3 regions of the Micromonospora sp. NPDC005171 genome follow, and region 2 is predicted to be linked to each of the others. Evidence: riboswitches for the same ligand, from Rfam matches in the RefSeq annotation. Region 2 holds a riboswitch; each other region holds the start of a gene.
What was found. A riboswitch is a leader RNA that binds a small molecule or an ion and turns the genes downstream of it on or off. The one in region 2 is predicted to bind cyclic di-AMP.

Region 1: linked by a shared signal. The riboswitch ahead of ABZU74_RS13870 (hypothetical protein) and the one ahead of ABZU74_RS12340 (C39 family peptidase) in region 2 are both predicted to bind cyclic di-AMP.
Region 3: linked by a shared signal. The riboswitch ahead of ABZU74_RS02490 (NlpC/P60 family protein) and the one ahead of ABZU74_RS12340 (C39 family peptidase) in region 2 are both predicted to bind cyclic di-AMP.

Annotation. Positions count from the first base shown of each region.
Region 1 covers NZ_JBEXIM010000008.1:84,068-90,059, reverse strand. The annotation lists gene ABZU74_RS13885 (PfkB family carbohydrate kinase) at 1-66, opposite strand, end outside; gene ABZU74_RS13880 (SRPBCC family protein) at 255-722, shown strand; gene ABZU74_RS13875 (hypothetical protein) at 791-1,300, opposite strand; gene ABZU74_RS13870 (hypothetical protein) at 1,443-2,456, opposite strand; cyclic di-AMP (ydaO/yuaA leader) riboswitch at 2,513-2,644, opposite strand; gene ABZU74_RS13865 (cation diffusion facilitator family transporter) at 2,763-3,680, opposite strand; gene ABZU74_RS13860 (AAA family ATPase) at 3,787-5,904, opposite strand.
Region 2 covers NZ_JBEXIM010000006.1:183,860-189,851, forward strand. The annotation lists gene ABZU74_RS12325 (acyltransferase) at 1-840, shown strand, start outside; gene ABZU74_RS12330 (hypothetical protein) at 933-1,343, shown strand; gene ABZU74_RS12335 (hypothetical protein) at 1,476-2,246, shown strand; cyclic di-AMP (ydaO/yuaA leader) riboswitch at 2,532-2,673, shown strand; gene ABZU74_RS12340 (C39 family peptidase) at 2,907-3,749, shown strand; gene ABZU74_RS12345 (alpha/beta fold hydrolase) at 3,882-4,628, shown strand; gene ABZU74_RS12350 (CDP-glycerol glycerophosphotransferase family protein) at 4,657-5,992, opposite strand, start outside.
Region 3 covers NZ_JBEXIM010000001.1:530,454-536,445, reverse strand. The annotation lists gene ABZU74_RS02500 (NlpC/P60 family protein) at 35-1,033, shown strand; gene ABZU74_RS02495 (peptidoglycan recognition family protein) at 1,089-3,071, opposite strand; cyclic di-AMP (ydaO/yuaA leader) riboswitch at 3,307-3,442, shown strand; gene ABZU74_RS02490 (NlpC/P60 family protein) at 3,456-4,496, shown strand; gene dcd (dCTP deaminase) at 4,557-5,135, opposite strand; gene ABZU74_RS02480 (pyridoxamine 5'-phosphate oxidase family protein) at 5,235-5,792, shown strand.

The DNA of each region.
Region 1 (5,992 bases), on a different contig from region 2:
GTTGGGCTGGTCCAATGTCACCGTCAGCTGTGGAGTGGGCGCGAAGACCATCACGTGCCCGCTCATCGGTCGTCGCCGTTCATGCTGGCCGCCCTCCGGCATCTACGGAAGATTCGTAATAACCGACCTTAATCGGGCAGGTGGTGGCAGGTCGTCGCATCGGCCCGGTCCGGCGCGGCGCTGGGGGCCGTCGGGCGTTGCCAGGCAGGCATCGGTACGGGACGATCGGGCGACAAACGACGGCAGGAGACGGTGTGCTCAGCAGCGATACCTTCAGCTACACCGTCCAGGCCCGGTGTTCACCCGCCGAGGCTGCCGCGCTGCTCAGCGACCTGACCCGGCAGGGCGAACTGCATCCGCTGATCGTCCGGGTCCGCCGGGTGCCGCCCCGGCCCGGCGCCCAGGCCAGCTACACGATCAACGACCGGTTGGCGGCCGGTCCGCTGCGCTTCCGGACCACCTACCACGCGGACGTGTTGGTCAGCGAGGCCGACGAGATCGTCACGGTGGCCCGTCAGTGGCCGGCCACCACCGTGCGCAACCACACCCGCCTGCGCGCCGAGCCGGACGGCCTGATCCGCATCGACGTCGAGATCACCCTGACCGCGCCGACGCCACTGTTCCGCTACGCGTTCCGCCAGGCCCAGGCCGCCCACCTGGCCCTGGCCACCCGGCTGGGCGCGGCCCTCGACCGCACCGGCAACCCCCCACCCCCGGCCTGACCCGCCGCCGCTGCGCCGATCTCGCAGTTCCGGTTTGTCGATCTCGGTGAGATGCCCGGCGGAGGCACCTAGATCGTGGTTGCAGCGCGATCACGGCTCGTGCGGGTGGTTCGGGCGACGGGACGCCGGCCCCACGGCTTGTAGGTGGACAGCACCGTCGCGATGATCATCAGGCTGGTTGACACCGCCGGCGCGATGACCAGGTCGGCGCGATCGCGTGCGGGCAGGGCGGCGCCGACCGCTCCGGCGTGGCGCAGGTTCGGGGTGAGCAGGAACAGCACCAGCCCGACCATCACAGTGGTGAGCACGAGCTTGACCAGCACCCAGCGGTGGCGCAGCAGGCCCCACGGGGTGAGCAGCGAGCTGGCGACTCCGATCAGCCAGACCAGGACGCTCAGCGGCGCGAACAGCACCGTGCCGACCAGGGCGGTGACCGGATAGACCACCGCCGGGTCGGCGCCCCGCTGCACGGCGATGCCGAGGGTGAGTAGCACCAGGTCGGCGCCCAGCCAGCCGAGCGAGGTGACGAGGTGCAGGGTGAGCAGCGCCTTGCGGGTGGTGGGTCGGATCCGAGGCATACCGCGATGCTGCCCGCCAGCCCCGGCCGGGTCGTCCGACGAGCGACGACATCAGGGGTACGCCCGGTGACGTAGCCCGGCCCCGGACGCACGTGATGCCTGTGAGTCATCACGATGGCTCACAGGCATCACGACGCGTGGGTCAGTAGACCGACAGGTGTACGTGGTTGGTGTGGTCGGTGGACGGGGTGCCCTGCGCCCCGCTGTACGACTTCCACCCGCTGCTGGGCAGCCAGATCTGCCTGTACCAGATCACGTAGAGCACGGCGAGCCGGTCCGCGTTGCGGATGAAGTACGCGGCCAGATTGTTGCCGTACGTCTTGTCTCCGCCGGTCGCGTTTCCGCCGAAGCCGTTCTTCTGCGCGGCGAAGTCGCAGGCCCGGCCCTTCGGGTGTTCACCGGAGCCGCTGGGGCGGTGGCACGAGACGTACCGGGTGAAGCCCGCTGCCTTGGCCTGGTTGAGCGCGTGCAGGGTGCGCGGGGTGATGCAGCCGCTGGCCGGCGTGGGGTCGTTCACGCTGCACGACTCGGAAGGCCAGGAGCCGTCGGAGTTGCGCGGCGCGGCCTTCGCGTTGGCGCTGGAGGTGCCCCGGTTGGAGCCGGCGTCGGCGGTGGTCTGAGGCTTGGGCGTGGTGGCCACTGTCAGGGCCCGTTCGGCCTGTTCCTTGCGCTTGGCCATCACCGCTACCTGCTTGCGCTGTTCGTTGATCTCGCCGTCCAGGGCGACCCGGGTCCGGTTGGCCTTGTCCTTGCTGGCCAGCAGGTCGCGCAGCACCCGGTCCTCGTTGGCGGCCACCGCGTCCAGCGCGGCCGCCCGGTCCATGAAGCCTTCCGGGGTGTTGCTGTTGAGCAGCGCCGACATCGCACCGAGCCGGCCGGTGCGGTACGCCACTTCGGCGATCTCGCCGACCTTGCCGTTGCGCTGGTCGATCTCGCCCTCGATGGTCTTCAGTTGCGTGGCGAGCTGCTGCTGCCGTCGTACGGAGGTGTCGAGGGCGCGCTTCGCGTCCAGGTAGCCCTTGCTGGCCGCATCGAGTTGGGCGCGCAGCGCCGGGGTGCCGCCCTCCTCGTCGGAGTCGGGTGCGGCGGCCCGCAGGCCGGTCGGGGGAGCAGCCGAGGCGGTGCCGGCCGGAAGCGCGACGCCGAGGGTGAACATCGCGACAATCAGTGCCGCCAGTCGGGCGGCGGGTGGTCGTGCTGGTGCCACTGCGCATGTCCTTCCGTCAGCCGCCGACCGGGTTAGCTGACGGGTTCGGGACGGAAGATCCCTACCGCTGACGCGGATGCACCCCAGGAACATGGTTCCCCGGTTCGCCCAGGTGGGCGATTAGGCGGCGACCGCCACCGGCGCCGGGAGGGCGCCGCCTGGTGGAGGCCGGGACCGAGCCTACCGGTGCCGGTGGGACCTCTGCAGCTGATGTGACGGACGGTGCGTGCGTCACCACGCAAAATTACGGCCCCGTCACCATTCGATGGAGCCACACGCGCCGGAGGCGGCACCCGGCTCGATCTGCAACGTCGCGTGCTCGATGCGGAAGTCGTCGTGCAGGGCGGTACGCGCCGCGGTGAGCACCGCGCCGACCTCCGCGCCGGGTGCCATGGTCAGGTGCGCCGAGGCCACCTCCATGCCCGAGGTGAGCGTCCAGACGTGCAGGTCGTGCACCTCGACGACACCTGGGACGGCGGCCAGTCGGTCGTGCACCGCGGTCACCTGGAGGTGCTCCGGGGCGGCCTGCACCAGGATGCGGATGGCGGCGCGGGCCAGCCGCCAGGTGCGCGGCAGGATGAACACGCCGATGGCGACCGCGACCAGGGGGTCGGCCCACCACCAGTCGGTGACGGTGATGAGCAGCGCCGCACCGATGACGCCGAGTGAGCCGAGCAGGTCGCCCACCACCTCCAGGTAGGCGCCCTGGAGGTTGATGCTCTCCTTGGCACCGGCCCGGAGCAGGGCGAAGGCGACGATGTTCGCGAGCAGGCCCAGCACGGCCACGACGAGCATCGGCCCGGCGACGACCTCATGCGGGTCGCCGAAACGGCGGATCGCCTCGATCACCACGTAGATCGCGACGCCGGAGAGCAGGACGGCGTTGGCCAGTGCGGCGAGCACCTCGAGTCGGTAGAGGCCGAAGGTGCGCTGCGGGTCGCCGGTGGCCCGCCGGGTCGCCGTGATCGCGGCGAGCGCCATCCCGATGCCGAGGACGTCGGTGAACATGTGCCCGGCGTCGGAGAGCAGGGCGAGCGAGCCGGTGTGCAGGGCGACCACCGCCTCGACCACCATCAGGGTGGCGAGCAGCCCGAATGCCGCCCAGAGTCGACCTCGGTGCTGGTGTGCGGCATTGGCGACGGACCCGTGGTGGTGGTCATGACCTGCGCCCACGAGAACCACCTTCCGCCGCTGGTCGGGACCCGGTCAAATGTATGTTCACATCGCTATGTATGCAAGTGTACGGGTAGCGCCTCTCGCTGGCGGCAGTCCGCGCACGTCAGCCGGTCGGGTCGATGGTGGTGAGCCGCTGGGTGGCCCGGGAGAGCGCCACGTACAGGGTGCGTACCCCGGCGCCCGGATCCGCCCGGATCTCGCTCGGGGCGACCAGCACCACCCCGTCGTACTCCATGCCCTTGGCCTCCAGGCTGGTCACCACCTGCAACCTCGGCGCGCCGAGCGCGCCGAGCCAACCGGCGACCTCGTCCCGGCGGGGGACCGGCGTGATCACCCCGACCGTGCCCTCCACCTCGGCCAGCAGGCCGGCGGCGGCCTCCACTGTCGCGGTCTCCAACTCCGTCGCGGGCACCACCAGCTCGACCGGCTCGACCCCGGTCGAGCGGACAGCGGTCGGCAACGGCAGGTCGGGGTAGAGCCGACGGATCTCCGCCGCCGCCACCGCGAAGATCTCCGCCGAGTTGCGGTAGTTCGTGGTGAGCGTGAAATCGTGTCGCTTGCGCCGGCCCAGCGCCTGGTCGCGGGCCCGGGTCAGCTCCTCCGGGTCACCGGTCCACGCGGTCTGCGCCGGATCGCCCACCACGGTCCAGGAGGCCAGGCGGCCGCGTCGACCGATCATCCGCCACTGCATCGGCGAGACGTCCTGCGCCTCGTCCACCACCACGTGCGCGTACTCCCGGTAGTCCTCCGGGCGCTCCCGGGCCGCCGCGCGGGCGGCCCGCTGCCGTTCGCCGAGGGTGCTCAGCTCGCGGACGCCGCCCGCGAGCTGGAACGGGTCACGTCGCGCGCGGGCCGGCTGCGCGGGCTTACCGAGCAGCGCGTCCAGCTCGTCCAGCAGCGCCACGTCGGCGATGGTCAGCCCAGCCGAGTCCAGGTTCCGGTACGCGGCGTTGAGCAGCCGGATCTCCGCCGAGGAGAGGATCCCTTCGGCGTACCGGCGCAGCCGGTCCGGCTGCCCCAGCCAGCCGAGCACGTGCCGGGGGTGCAGCCGGGGCCACCACGCCTTGAGGAACTCCCGGAACTCCGACCGCTCGGCGATCTCCGCCTCGAAGGCCGGTTGCTCCGGCAGCCGACCGCTGCTCACCTCACGGGCCTGCGCCCAGAGCGCGGCGAACACCCCGTCGAAACCGGCCCGGCGCACCTCGTTGCGCCGCGCGCCGCGTTGCAGCGCGCGGTCCCGGATCCGGTCCAGCGCGGCCCGGTCCAGCCGCAGCAACGTGCCCCGATAGAGCAGCCGCAGCTCACCCGGGCCGCCCGGCACCGCGTCGCGGGCCGCCCGCTCCAGCACCCGGCGCATCCGCAGCGAGCCCTTCACCGCCGCCACCTCGGGCGGGTCGGGGCGGGTCGCGGTCATCCCCGGAAAGAGCGTGCCCAGCGAGTGCAGGGTCGCGGTGTCCTCACCGAGCGACGGCAGCACGGAGCCGATGTACTCGACGAAAACCGACGACGGGCCGACCACCAGGATGCCGCCGCCCGCGTAGCGACTGCGGTCGGAATACAGCAGGAACGCGGCCCGGTGCAGGGCGACAGCGGTCTTGCCGGTGCCGGGGCCGCCCGCGACGATGGTCACCCCGGAGCCCGGAGAGCGGATCGCCTCGTCCTGCTCCCGTTGGATGGTCGCCACGATGTCGCGCATGCCCCTGCCGGTGGCCTTGGACAGGGTGGCCAGCAACGCGCCGTCACCGACGACGGTCATCCCCTCCGGGGCGGCCGACGGGTCCAGCAGGTCGTCCTCGATCCGGGTGACCCGCTCGGCGCGCGACTGGATCGTGCGGCGCCGCACCACGTCCAGCGGCTGCGCCGGGGTGGCCTGGTAGAAGGCGGCAGCGGCCGGCGCGCGCCAGTCGACGACCAGCGTGACGGCGTCCTCGTCGCGGATCCCGAGCCGCCCGACGTGCAGCACCTGACGGTCGCGCAGGTCCAGCCGGCCGAAGACCAGCCCCTCGTGCTCGGCGTCCAGGGTGTGCCGCCGCTGCGCCGCGTGGAACACCATCGCGTCGCGCTCGACCAGGGCGCCGTGCGTGCCCACCCTTGCCATCCGGTAGCCGTCCCGCTCGGCGCGGACGGCCGACTGCCGCAGCTCGGCCAGTCGGGCGTACACCCGGTCGAGGTGTCGTTGCTCGACGGCGATCTCCTGCTCGAGGCCGGTCTGGTCGGTCAACGCACGCTCCTTCAAAGGTCGCCGGCAGGCGGCGGGAACCGCGCGGGCCAACCGCAGAAGGGTACGGCCCCGGGCCCGACCCGCCGCG
Region 2 (5,992 bases):
TGGGACCCCCGGCCGGGCTGGTTCTACAGCATCAACACGGTCAGCTGGTCGCTCTCCTGCGAGTTCTTCTTCTACCTGTGTCTGCCGCTGGCGCTGCCGTTGCTGCGCCGGGCCCGACCGAAGCTGCTCTGGGCGCTGATCGTGGTGGTGCCGCTGCTGATCCTCGCGCTCTGGCCGGCGCAGGAGCTGGTGCCGGAGGTGAGTCGGTGGTGGTTCACCCAGATCTTCCCGCCGGTACGGTCGCTGGAGTTCTGGTTGGGCGCGGTGGCGGCCGAGTTGATGCGCCGGGGGCTGTGGCGCGGTCCCGGTCTGACCGTGGCCAGCGGGATCTTCCTGGTCACCTGGGTGGCGGCCGCGCAGTGGATCCGCGCCGAGCTGTGGACCACCCTGCTCGCGGTCGCGTACCTGTTGGTGATCACGGCCGCCGCGGACGCGGACGTGCGGGGTCGGCGCTCGCCGTGGCGGTCCCGGCCGCTGGTCTGGCTCGGTGAGGTCTCGTTCGCCTTCTACCTGGTGCACGTGCTGGTGATGACGAGCGTGCTGCGCTGGAGCGGAACCTGGGGGATCGGCTTCGCGGGCTGGCGTGGCCCGGCGGTGGTGCTCGGCTTCCTGGCGGCGAACCTGATCCTCGCCGGGCTGCTGCACCGCTTCGTCGAGACGCCGATGATGCGCCGGCTCGCGCCGCGCCGTGCGGCCCGTCCGGCGCCCGTCCCGCGGCAACGCGCCGCCGGCGACGACGATGCCCGAGACCCCGTGAGCAGCGCGCGCGGCGACGTCGGTGGGGCTGCCGACGAGGTCGGTCAGACCGCCGGTCGATCACCGTACGTCGACCTGCGCTGACAGCGTCCACCCTGGTCAGCGGGCTCGGCGCGGCGTGATCCGACACGCCCGTGGTCGGTGCGCCATGGTTGGCGCGACGGTAGCCTGGTGCCGTGCTTCCGGTCGCGTTCACCTGTCCGTTGTGGTGGGTGGCGCGCTGGGCGACGCGGGTGCTGACCAGCCTCGCCGTCGTCGCGGCCCTGGCGCTCGGCGCAGGCCCGGCCACGGCCGCCGGATCAACGCCCAGCCCGCTGCCGACGTCGAGCGTGGTGCCGACCTCCGTCGCTGCCGGCCCGCTGTCGGCCTCCTGCCGGCAGGTGGGGGCGCACAGCGCGGCGCGTCCGGCGCTACCGCCGGAGGCCGCCGAGGTTGCGACCTGGTCGGTCGACGCGACGGTGACGCTCCCCGGCGATCAGGGCACCATCGCCGCCGGCGGGCTGCCGGTCCGCGCGGCCGAGTCTGACCGGCTGCCCCTGGTCGACTGTGCGAGCGGTCAGGCTCCCCGGGCCCCACCCCGACGCTGAGCCACCCGGGGCGACCGCCCCGACGCCGCGCCCAGTCGACCCACCGCTTCCCACCCCGCCGCCCCGTGGCCCCCCGTGGCCCGCTGGCCGGCGCGGCTCCCATCGCACTGCTCTCTCCCCGAGGTGCCGACCATGGAGACCGTCGTCTTCTACCAGTTCGTGACCGAGGTGCCGCAGGCCGCCGCCATCTGGTCGACGCTGTTCCTGCTGACCCTGGGCCTCCTCACAGTGCTTGCCGCCCGCCCCGAACGGGACCGACCCACCGACGATCCGCTCCCGGCCGCGCCCACCGCCCGGGAGGTGGCCGCCGCCGAGGCCGCCGACATGCGCCGCTACGCCGAGGAGGTGGCCGTCGCCGCAGCCAACGCGGCGACGACCGCCAAGCGCCGGCGCGCCGCCTGGCTGACCGCTCAGGAGCAGCTGGAGCGGGCCTGGATCGGGTACGACGAGGCGGACACCGCCGCGCGTCGCTTCGCGGGCGCCGGGGCGCTGCCCACCCCGCAGACCCCGCACACCCCCGCCGAGTACGCCGCCCGGGAACGCTATCTGCACCGGGCGGCGATGGCGGCGTACTGGCGGGGCGACCTGACCATGGCCCAGTTCGGCGACGTGTTCGGGCACCGGCGTGGCTGGGATCCCCGGCGACACCCGGTCGAGCAGGAGGTGCTGATCAGCCGGGTGGTCCGGGATGCGCGGCTGGCCGACTACCAGGTGGCCGCCGGCCGGGAGCGGGCCGCCTGGCGCGACGCCGAGTTGGCCGCCGAGTCGGCTCGTACCCTCGCCGAGGAGGCGTACGCGGCGGCAGCCCGGCTGCGTCCGACCCCGGTGCCCGCGCGCCGGACAGCGGCCGGGGCGATGCGACCCGCCGTGGTGGCACGGTGGCGCCCGGCCCGGGTGAGTTGAGCCCGATCCGTGATGTGAGGCCGGTCACCCAATAGCGGAATCGGACGGCCGACGCGATCGGCGGCATTGTTCCCGCGATTATGGTCGCGTTCTTCGCGGCCTGTCCGGTTGTCGACCATAGGCGTCGCCGTAACCGGTTGTCCCATCGAGTCACATCATCGGCAATACGCGCAGAAATTGGCGCGCCAATTGAGGTTTACGCAGGTGAAGCTGGCTTGGCAGGGGTGTGGAGCGACCAGTAGTGTCGTCCCGTCCGGTGCGGTAACCGATCGCAAGACGCGACGCCGCATCGACCCGCTTAATCGTGATCAACGAACCGGGGACCCATCAGTAAGTCCGGGGTGAATCCGCGAGCCACGGCCCGCGGTAGGGCGATCTTCCCGCCCGAATCCGTCAGCTAACCCGGTAGGCGGTGTCGGAAGGAGTCCCATCCTCGTGCAGCACCTTTCCACCCCTCGGTTGTTCCCTCGCCTCCACGGCGTGGCGGTGCACCCGCTCACTCGTCCAGTGACGGTGAGCTGACCCCCCGGGTCATCGCCTTCCCCGCCCGGCCGCGCCGGGCGTTCCCCTGAGCGGTTCACCATCCGCAGACCACGGTCCGCGCGCTGGCGCCTGCCCGGATACCGGCCCGGCCCCGGTGTGCCGCTCTCCCCCCGATCCGTGGAGGACCCCGTGAAGCACACCCTGCAGCGTCAGCTCCGCCGCCTCGCCACCGAGCGCCCGTACCAGATCGTCGCCGCCTCCGCCGCGGCCCTCGCCATCGCCACCACCACCGGCGCCCTGCTCACCACGGCAGACGACGCCCCGGCCGGCCAGCGCACCGCGACCACCGTCGCGGAGCTGCGCAGCGATGTCGCCGCCTCCCGCGGCGAGGTTCGGGACGCGTCCCCCTCGGCCAGCGCCGCGCCGACCACCGCCGCCCCGGCCACCAGCGCCGCCGCACCCGCCGCCAAGGCCAACCCGGACCTGACCCGGAAGCCGGAGCGGCCGAAGCCGCCCGCGACCAAGGTGCTCGACTACGACTACGAGGCGCAGAACACCTACTACAACTGCGGCCCGGCGGCCACCCGGAACGCGCTCAGCGCCGCCGGCATCGACCGCACTCAGGAGGAGCTCGGCACCGAGCTGGGCACCACCGAGATGGGCACCAACTCGGCCGAGGACACCACCCGGGTGCTCAACGCCGAGGTGAAGGGTTCCCCGTACCGGACCCGGATGTTCCCCGGCGCGCCCAGCCCGGCACAGATGGACCGGCTCCAGGCCGACGTGGTGAAGGCGATCACCGACGGCCGGGGCGTCGTGGCCAACGTCGTCGGGGACGCCACCGACACCGCCGGTGGCTGGCACTCCTACGGCGGCGGGCACTACATCGCTGTCGTGGGCTACAAGGACAACGGTCGCACCGTGCGGATCGCCGACTCGGCGAACCCGGCCGACCCGTCGTACTGGATCACCACCATCGACCTGGCCAACTGGATCACCAGCCGGGGCTACTCCGCCTGACCCGGGCACGCTGACCGCCGCGGGCGCCGTCTCCCACAAGGAGCCGGCGCCCGCGGCCTTTGTCCGCGCGCCCCGGGTACGCCGCCATCGACGGCTCTCGTACCGGGCCGTGAACCGTGGGAGACTGCGGCCGTGGTGGAGAAATCGGGTGGTCACGCCGGCCGTGGGCCGGTCCTGCTCCTGTTGCACGGCATGGGGGCGACCGGGGACGTGTGGTTGCCCTGGGCGCCGTACCTTGAAGAGCACTGGCCCGGGCGATGGCTGGCCCCGGACCTCGCCGGCCACGGCTGGGCACCGCCGCTGCCGTCGTACTCCTTCGCGGGCCTCGCCCGGCAGATCGCGCAGGCCCTCGCCCCCGACGACCGACTGGTGGTGCTCGGGCACTCGCTGGGTGGCGTGGTCGGCCTGGCGCTGGCCGCCCGTGACGCCGGAACGCCTGTGGACGCGGTGGTCGGGCTGGGCATCAAGGCGCACTGGTCACCTGCGGAGCTGGCCCGCGCCGCCGAGGTCGCCGCCCGCCCGGTGAGCTGGTTCGCCAGCCGCACCGAGGCGGCTCGCCGTTACCTGCGCGTCGCCGGGCTGGCCGGCCTGGTCCCGCCGGACCATCCGGTGGTGGACGCCGGGCTGCGCCAGGTCGACGGCCGGTGGCGCCTCGCCATGGACCCGACCGCCTTCGCCGTCGGCGAGCCCGACCTGGCGGCGCTGTTGGCGGCGACCGACGTGCCGGTGGTGCTGGCCCGCGGGGAGAACGACCCGCTGGTCACCGACGAACAACTCAAGGAGTACGGCGTGCCGGTCGCCACGCTGCCCGGCCTCGGGCACAACGCGCACGTGGAGGACCCGGCGGCGGTGTTGGCGCTGCTCGACCCGTACCGCTGAGGCCCGTCGCGGGCGTTCCGGGCCCGGATCAGGCAAGCGGGGAGAGCTGCGCGGACCCCTCGGACACGCGGTCCTCAGCCGGTGCCAGCTCCCGGCGGGCGGCGGTCAGGAACGCCTCGGCGTACGACTCGGCCGGGAAGTCACCCAGGTAACGGCGGCGGGTGGCCCAGCGGGCCTCGGCCAGCGGATCGGTGTCCAGCAGCGCGGTCAGCACCTCGTCCACGTTGGACATGTCCCGACGCAGCACGTAACCCGACCCGGCCAGCGGGAACCGCTCCACGAACCGGTCGCCCTCGTCGCCCATGTCGGTGACCGCGTACGGCTTCCCCGAGTAGAGGAAATCCGAGATCACGCCGGAGACGTCGGAGACCAGCGCGTCGGCGGAGTTGACGCACTCGGTCAGGCTCAGCTCCCGGGCCGCGGCGCCGACCACGTGCTGGCGGCCGGTGCGGGCCCGGTCGGCGACGAGCAGCTCGGTCAGGCGACCCAACTGGCGGGCCGACGCCGGGTTCTGCGCGGTGTACGGGTGGGCCCGCAGGATCACCGTCGCGCCGCGCTCCAGCAGTCCGCGCAGCAGCGCTTCGGCCACCGGCAGCGAGCAGTAGTCGGCGTCGGCGTGGTGCCCGGTCCAGGTCGGCGTGTAGAGCACCGTCGGGTGCGCCAACCCGCGCGCGGGCTCCGGGCGTACCTCGATCGACTCGACCTGAGGGCGACCCACCACCACGAACTTCTCCGCCGGGATCTGCACTCCGGCGCGGGCGTACCTGTCGATCGCCGCCTGCCCGGCCACGAAGATCCGGTCGAAGATCCCCGACACCGGGTTGGCGCTCGGCGCCTTGTCGCTGTCGCCGTGGTGCAGCTGAATGTGGGTGAGCTGGGTGAAGCGAACGCAGTGGCTGTTCTTCGCCCCGTGGTTGACGTAGAACGCCGCCCGCAGGCTCGGCACCAACGCCTCGTCCATCGCCCCCAGGGTGGGGCAGTAGACCACCGGCGCGTCGGTGGCCGCCGCGATCGGGGCCAGGAATTCCGGCTCGCGCAGCATGACCAGGAACGGTCGGCCGATCCGTTCCAGGTACGGCAGCCACATGGTGACCTGGTATTCCGAGCCGGGAGGCGCGGAGAAGTAGAGCAGGAACTCCGGCTGATGCCGGCGCAGCGCGGCGGCCACCGACCCACCACCGGCCCGCGGCCGGAACCGCCGACGGGCCAGGTCCAGCGCGACAGCACCGGCGCCCGCCCCGACCAGCAGACTGGCGGCCAGCGCCACACCGGCCGGCAGGGCGAGCGCGGCGGCGAGCGCCAGGGCGGCGAGCAGCCCGAGCAGGGCCGTGCCGAGCCGGTCGGCGATCAGCGGCGTCCAAGCG
Region 3 (5,992 bases), on a different contig from region 2:
GTCGGTTGCAAAGGAGTCGGTGCCGGTGGCAACCATGCCCCCTCATCGTCACGACCTGAATGCGTCTGCTCGCTCTGGTGGCCTGCGTCGCGTCGCGCACCGGGTGCTGATCCTGGTCGCTGCCGCGGCGGTCGGCGCCGGTCTGCTGACCGCGCCGGCACATGCCGCGCCCTCGGTCGACGAGATCGAGGCGCAGATCGACAAGAAGTGGGAGCAGTTGGAGCCCACCATCGAGCAGTACAACAAGGTCCGGGCGCAGCTGAAGGTCAACCGGCAGAAGTCGGCGGACCTGCAGAAGAAGATTGAGCCGCTGGCGCTGCAGAGCGAGCTGGCGCTCAACCGGGTCGGCGACCTCGCCTCCCGCTACTACATCTCGGGCCCGTCGCACGACATCGGCGCGCTGCTGGTCAGCGCCAAGCCGGACACGCTCACCGAGCAGCTCACCATCCTCGACCGGCTCGCTTCGCAGGAGCGCAAGGAGGTCGAGGGTGTGCTGGCCGTGCGGGCCAAGTACGACGGCGAGAAACAGAAGCTGGACGCGCTGATCGTCACCCAGACCAAGCAGCAGAACGACCTGGCGGCGAAGAAGAAGCAGATCGACGGCGAGATCAAGAAGCTCGAGGCGTCGATGCCGAAGACCACAGTGGTGACCGCGGCCTGCCCGACCATCAACGGAGTGGTCAGCGCGGCGGCCCGCACCGCGATCAAAACCGCCTGCGGCAAGGTCGGCAAGCCCTACGTCTGGGGTGCCACCGGCCCGAACTCGTTCGACTGCTCGGGGCTGACCCAGTACGCCTACAAGGCGGCCGGGATCTACCTCACCCACCACACGGGTGACCAGTGGAACGAGGGCAAGGCCATCTCGCGGGGCGATGCCCGCCCCGGTGACCTGGTCTTCTTCTTCTCCGGCCTGAGTCATGTCGGGCTGTATCTGGGCAACAACCAGATGGTGCACGCGCCACGTGCCGGCAAGCCGGTACAGGTGTCCAGCATCACCACCATGCCCATCGCCGGGTTCCGCAGACCCGGCTGATCCACCTCGCGCGACACGACGGCCCCCGGTCACCGACCGGGGGCCGTCGTGGTTGTCAGCGGGGCGCGCCCACCGGGGACGGCAACAGCTGTACGTCGGCGAGGTCGACGTACATGATCCGGTGGCCGAACTGGATCTGCGCGTAGCGGTTCTTGCCGCGGATCACCGTCCAGTCGCCGGGTGACGAGCCGTCGAACGTGCTGGCCCGGTAGTACTCGCCGGCCAGTACCGCGCCGACGGCGTACCGCTGCCCGGCGGCCAGGGTGTACTGGAGCGGGGATATCGTCTGGTAGGGCACCCCGTCCGGGTACGCCGCCTGCTCCGGGTACGCCCGTCCGTAGACCGGAATCGTGGTTCGGCCGGGCTTCGGCGTGGCCACCACGCCGACGGTCCAGCTGGCGGTCGGCGCGGACGCCGGGTTGTGGAACCAGGCCCGTTGCCCGAGGTACCAGATCGCCGTCCAGTCACCCTGCCGCCCGGCCAACGCGTACGTCTGCCCGGCGGATGCCCGGGCCCCGTGGTCGGAGACGAGCATCGTGTTCGGTGTGCCGTCCGGGCGGAGCGCGATGTCGTTGACCAGCGGCGCGTCCGCCGACGGTGCGCTGCGCAGCACCACAGCGGAGGAGCCGCGCGGCGCGCAGGGCACGCCCGCGGTGACGCAGCCGGTGAACGTCGGCTGGTTGGTGGCGTAGTCCGGGTCGATCCGGACCAGACCGGTGGCCGGGGTGCCGGTGTCGAGTCGCGGCGCGTGCAGCAGGTTGAAGTAGTGGGTCCAGTCCCAGTAGGGCCCCGGGTCCCAGTGCATGCCGCTCACGGTGGACGCGACGGTGCCGGGCACGTTGTCGTGGCCGATGATGTGCTGGCGGTCCAGCGGGATGCCGTACCGCAGCGCCAGGTGCTGGACCAGCTTCGCCGAGGTCCGGTACATCGCCTCGGTGTACCAGGTGCCCTGCGCCGCGAAGCCCTCGTGTTCCAGCCCGATCGACTTCGCGTTGACGTACCAGTTGCCGGCGTGCCAGCCGACGTCCTTGGTCTTCACGTGCTGGGCGATGTGCCCGTCGACCGAGCGCAGCGAGTAGTGCCAGCTCACGTAGGTCGGGTCCTGGACGAGTTTCAGGGTCGTCGCCCAACTCGCCTCGGTGTCGTGGATGACGATGTACTCAATCTTCTGCCGGGCGGGCCGGTCGGAGAGATCGTGGTTGCCGTAGTCCCCGTCGCCGAACGCCTCATAGGGGGCCGGGATCCACTCGCAGGAGATGGTGCGCGGGCACTCCACCCCGTCCGGGCGGGTCAGCCGGCGTAGGCCCAGCCGGTCCAACCAGGAACGCTCGGGCTGCACCGCGCGGGCCGGCAGGGTGATCCGCTGGCCGTCGTCGGTCACCCGGGACTGGCCCGCGCCGATGGTGGTGAAGACCTCGTCGGCGAAGGCCGCCGCGGCGTCGGCGCTGTCCGCGCCCGAGTAGCGGGCCACCGCGCCGTACCAGGCCGCCGGGTCGGTGTCGGTGCCGACCGGCGCGCCCAGATCCTTCTGGTACGCGCTCAGCAGCGCGGCCCCACCCCGGATGTTGAGGACCGCGTCGGTGCGCAGTGCCTCGGGGGCGGCGCCGGTCAGCGCGGCGGCGGCGTCCACGGTCTGCAACGCGGCGGTGGTCGGGGCGGGCGCCTCGACCGGTCGGGGCGCGGGCACCCGGCTGGGACGGGAGTCGTCCCCGCGTGGGTCCTCGTCGCCGGCGTCGTGGTGGCCGCGTCCGGGTAGGGCGGTCACGTGCCGCGCGTCGGTCAGGTGCATCGGGCCGTAGCCGCCACTGGTGCTCGGTGTGCCGGCGTTGGTGTCCCAGCGCGACTCCAGGTAGGAGACGCCGAGCAGCACGACGTTCGGCACGCCGTAATCGGTGGCCGCGGCGGCGTACTGCTGCTGGCGGTCGGTGGTGGGCGCGGCGGCGGCCGGGCCGACGGAGAGTGGCACCGTGGTCGCGGCGGCGACCACGGTGGCGGCGAGCAGTGCGCGCCAGCCGGTCGACAGGGTTGGATGGTGCATCGAACCCCCTAGATTCTCGCGGAGTGAGGTCAGGTCACCATCGCGCCGTCCGGGAGGTCAGGTCAATACCTTTCCATCTATCGAAGCCTTTAGAAAGAATTCTTCACACACGGTCGGTGACCTCGTCCAATCGGTACGGAGTGTCACGGCCGCACGGGTTGCGGATTGGTAACAGGCGTCTCTACTCTGGTCATTCGTCGGCCCGACAGCAGCTCCGCCCAGCCCGGGCGGTAACGGACCGACACCGCCGAGTCGTTTCCGAGCGAACCGGGGACCCAGGTCCCTCGGGGTGAATCCGCAGCAACTGCGGTAGGGCGCCGACTTCCCGCCCGAACCCGTCAGCTAACCCGGTAGGCGGTCAGGAAGAAGGAGTACGGAACCCCGGTGGCACTCCATGCCCCGCGGCCGTCGTCCGAGCGGTCGGCATCAGCCGGCCCGGCGTCGATCGTGCCGCGCCCACGCTGGTCCCGCTTCACCACCGCACTCGCCGCGCTGGCCGGCGTCGCCGTCGTCCTGACCGGCAGTGCCACGGCGGCCCACGCCGACCCGTCCGTCGCCGAGATCGAGCGCCAGATCGACGCCGACTGGAACAAGCTCGAACCGATCATCGAACGGCACAACGCCACCCGGATCGACCTCGCCGCGAAGCGCAAGCAGGCCGACGCGCTGGCCGCCCGGATCACTCCGCTGGAGCGCCAGGTCGACGCCGCGATGGACAAGGTCAGCGCGCTGGCCGTACGCGCCTACAAGGGTGAGAACGTCTCGACCGTCAATGCGGTGCTCGGCAGCCGGTCCCCCAGCGAGGTGGTCGGCCAGCTCGAAATGCTCGACCGCTTCGCGCACAACCAGCAGAAGGACGTACGCCAGGTCGCCGACCTGCGCGACCAGTTGGCCGCGCAGAAGGCGCCGCTGGACGAGATGGTGGCCCAGCTGACCCGCACCGAAGCCCAGCTGGCGGCGAAGAAGAAGCAGATCAACGAAGAGATCGACCGCCTACAGAAGCTGCGCCTCAAGGTGTACGGCAACGGCGGCGGGGGTCCGCTGCGCCCGGCGCCCTGCCCGGGCAGCTACCCCGGCGGCGCAGCGGGCACAGCCGTCAAATTCGCCTGCGCGCAGATCGGCAAGCCCTACGTCTGGGGTGCCGAGGGCCCGAACTCGTACGACTGCTCCGGGCTGATGTTGGCCGCCTGGGCGAAGGCCGGTGTGTCGCTGCCGCACAACGCCGCCGCGCAGAGCCGCGTCACCAAGAACGTCAGCAGGGGCGACCTGCGCCCCGGCGACCTGGTCTTCTACTACAGCGACATCCACCATGTCGGGATGTACGTCGGCGGCGGCTGGGTGGTGCACGCCTCGCAGGCCGGCCAACCGATCAAGATGAAGAAGGTCGACGACGGCCCGATCCACAGCTACGGCCGCCCAGGCTGACCCCGGGTGACCGGAGGGCCCGTCGCGATCACGTCGCGGCGGGCCCTCGTCGTTCTGGTATCAGCGGGTTGGCCAGGTGCGCCAGTGCTGCCAGGCGCGGCTGGGCGTCGGCCCTCGCTGGCCCTGGTAGCGCGAGCCGTAGACCACCGAGCCGTACGGGTGCTCGGCCGGCGAGGAGAGCCGGAAGATGCAGAGCTGCCCGATCTTCATGCCCGGCCAGAGGGTGATCGGCAGGTTCGCCACGTTCGAGAGCTCCAGCGTCACGTGACCGGAGAAGCCCGGGTCGATGAAACCGGCAGTGGAGTGCGTGAGCAGACCGAGCCGGCCCAGGGAGCTCTTGCCCTCCAGCCGGCCGGCGAGCTGGTCACCCAGCGAGATGACCTCAAGCGTCGAGGCGAGCACGAACTCCCCCGGATGCAGCACGAACGGCTCGCCGTCGGGGACCTCGACCACCGACGTCAGGTCGTCCTGCTGCATGGCCGGATCGATGTGGGTGTAGAGGTGGTTGTTGAAGACCCGGAACAGCCGGTCGAGTCGCACGTCGATGCTGGACGGTTGGACCAGGGTGGGCTCGAACGGCTCCAGGCCCAGCGTGCCGGCCTTGATCTCGGAGACCAGGTCGCGGTCGGAGAGCAGCATCGGACCACCATAGCCGCGCTGCCAAAAATGGCCAGATTCGGTGCCGGTGACCAGCGCGTCGAGGTCGCTGCTCGTACATTTGTTCGATAGAATGTCCACATGGCTTCCTGGTCCGAATTCGCCGCCGACGAGCCCCGACTCGCCGACGGGATCCGCGTTCTCCTCCAGCAATACGGGCCGGGCTTCGGCTATCTGGCCACGGTCCGTGCCGACGGCGGGCCCCGCGTCCATCCGGTCTCCCCGGTCATCACCGCCGAGGGGCTGTTCTGCTTCATCATCGACTCGCCCAAGCGCCGCGACCTCGAACGTGACGGCCGTTACGCGCTGCACTCGTTCCCCGCAGAGGAGAGCGACGACGAGGCGTACGTGGCGGGTCGCGCCCGTCCGGTGACCGATCCGGTCCGGGTGGCGCTCCTGGCGCAGAGCGCCCGGGCCGAGCCGCAGGTCGACTGGCGGCTCTTCGAGTTCACCGTCGACGTGGCGATGCTCACCCGCCGTGAGCAGCACATCGCGGGCATTCCGGGCCTCCCGCCGGGCCGGCCGGCCGTTCGGGTCTGGCTCGACCCAAACGCCCAGGCGGCGGTGGCCGCCCCGCTGACCGTCCCGCAGACCCGCCCGACCCGTCTCAGCCGTGACGTCCAGTGCACTGCCGCCTGACCACGACCGGAAGATCATCGGCGCCGGCTCCGTCGCAGCGGAGCCGGCGCCGGGTGTACGCCTCGGCCCGCCGGCCGCCCGCCGCCCGCGTTGATCAACTGGGTTTCAGGGATATCGCGTGGTCCCGGCACTTCGGATGCCCCGACTTCCAGGAAGCCGAGTGGATCAACCCGGCCCAGGCCGCGCGGAGCGGTACGCGG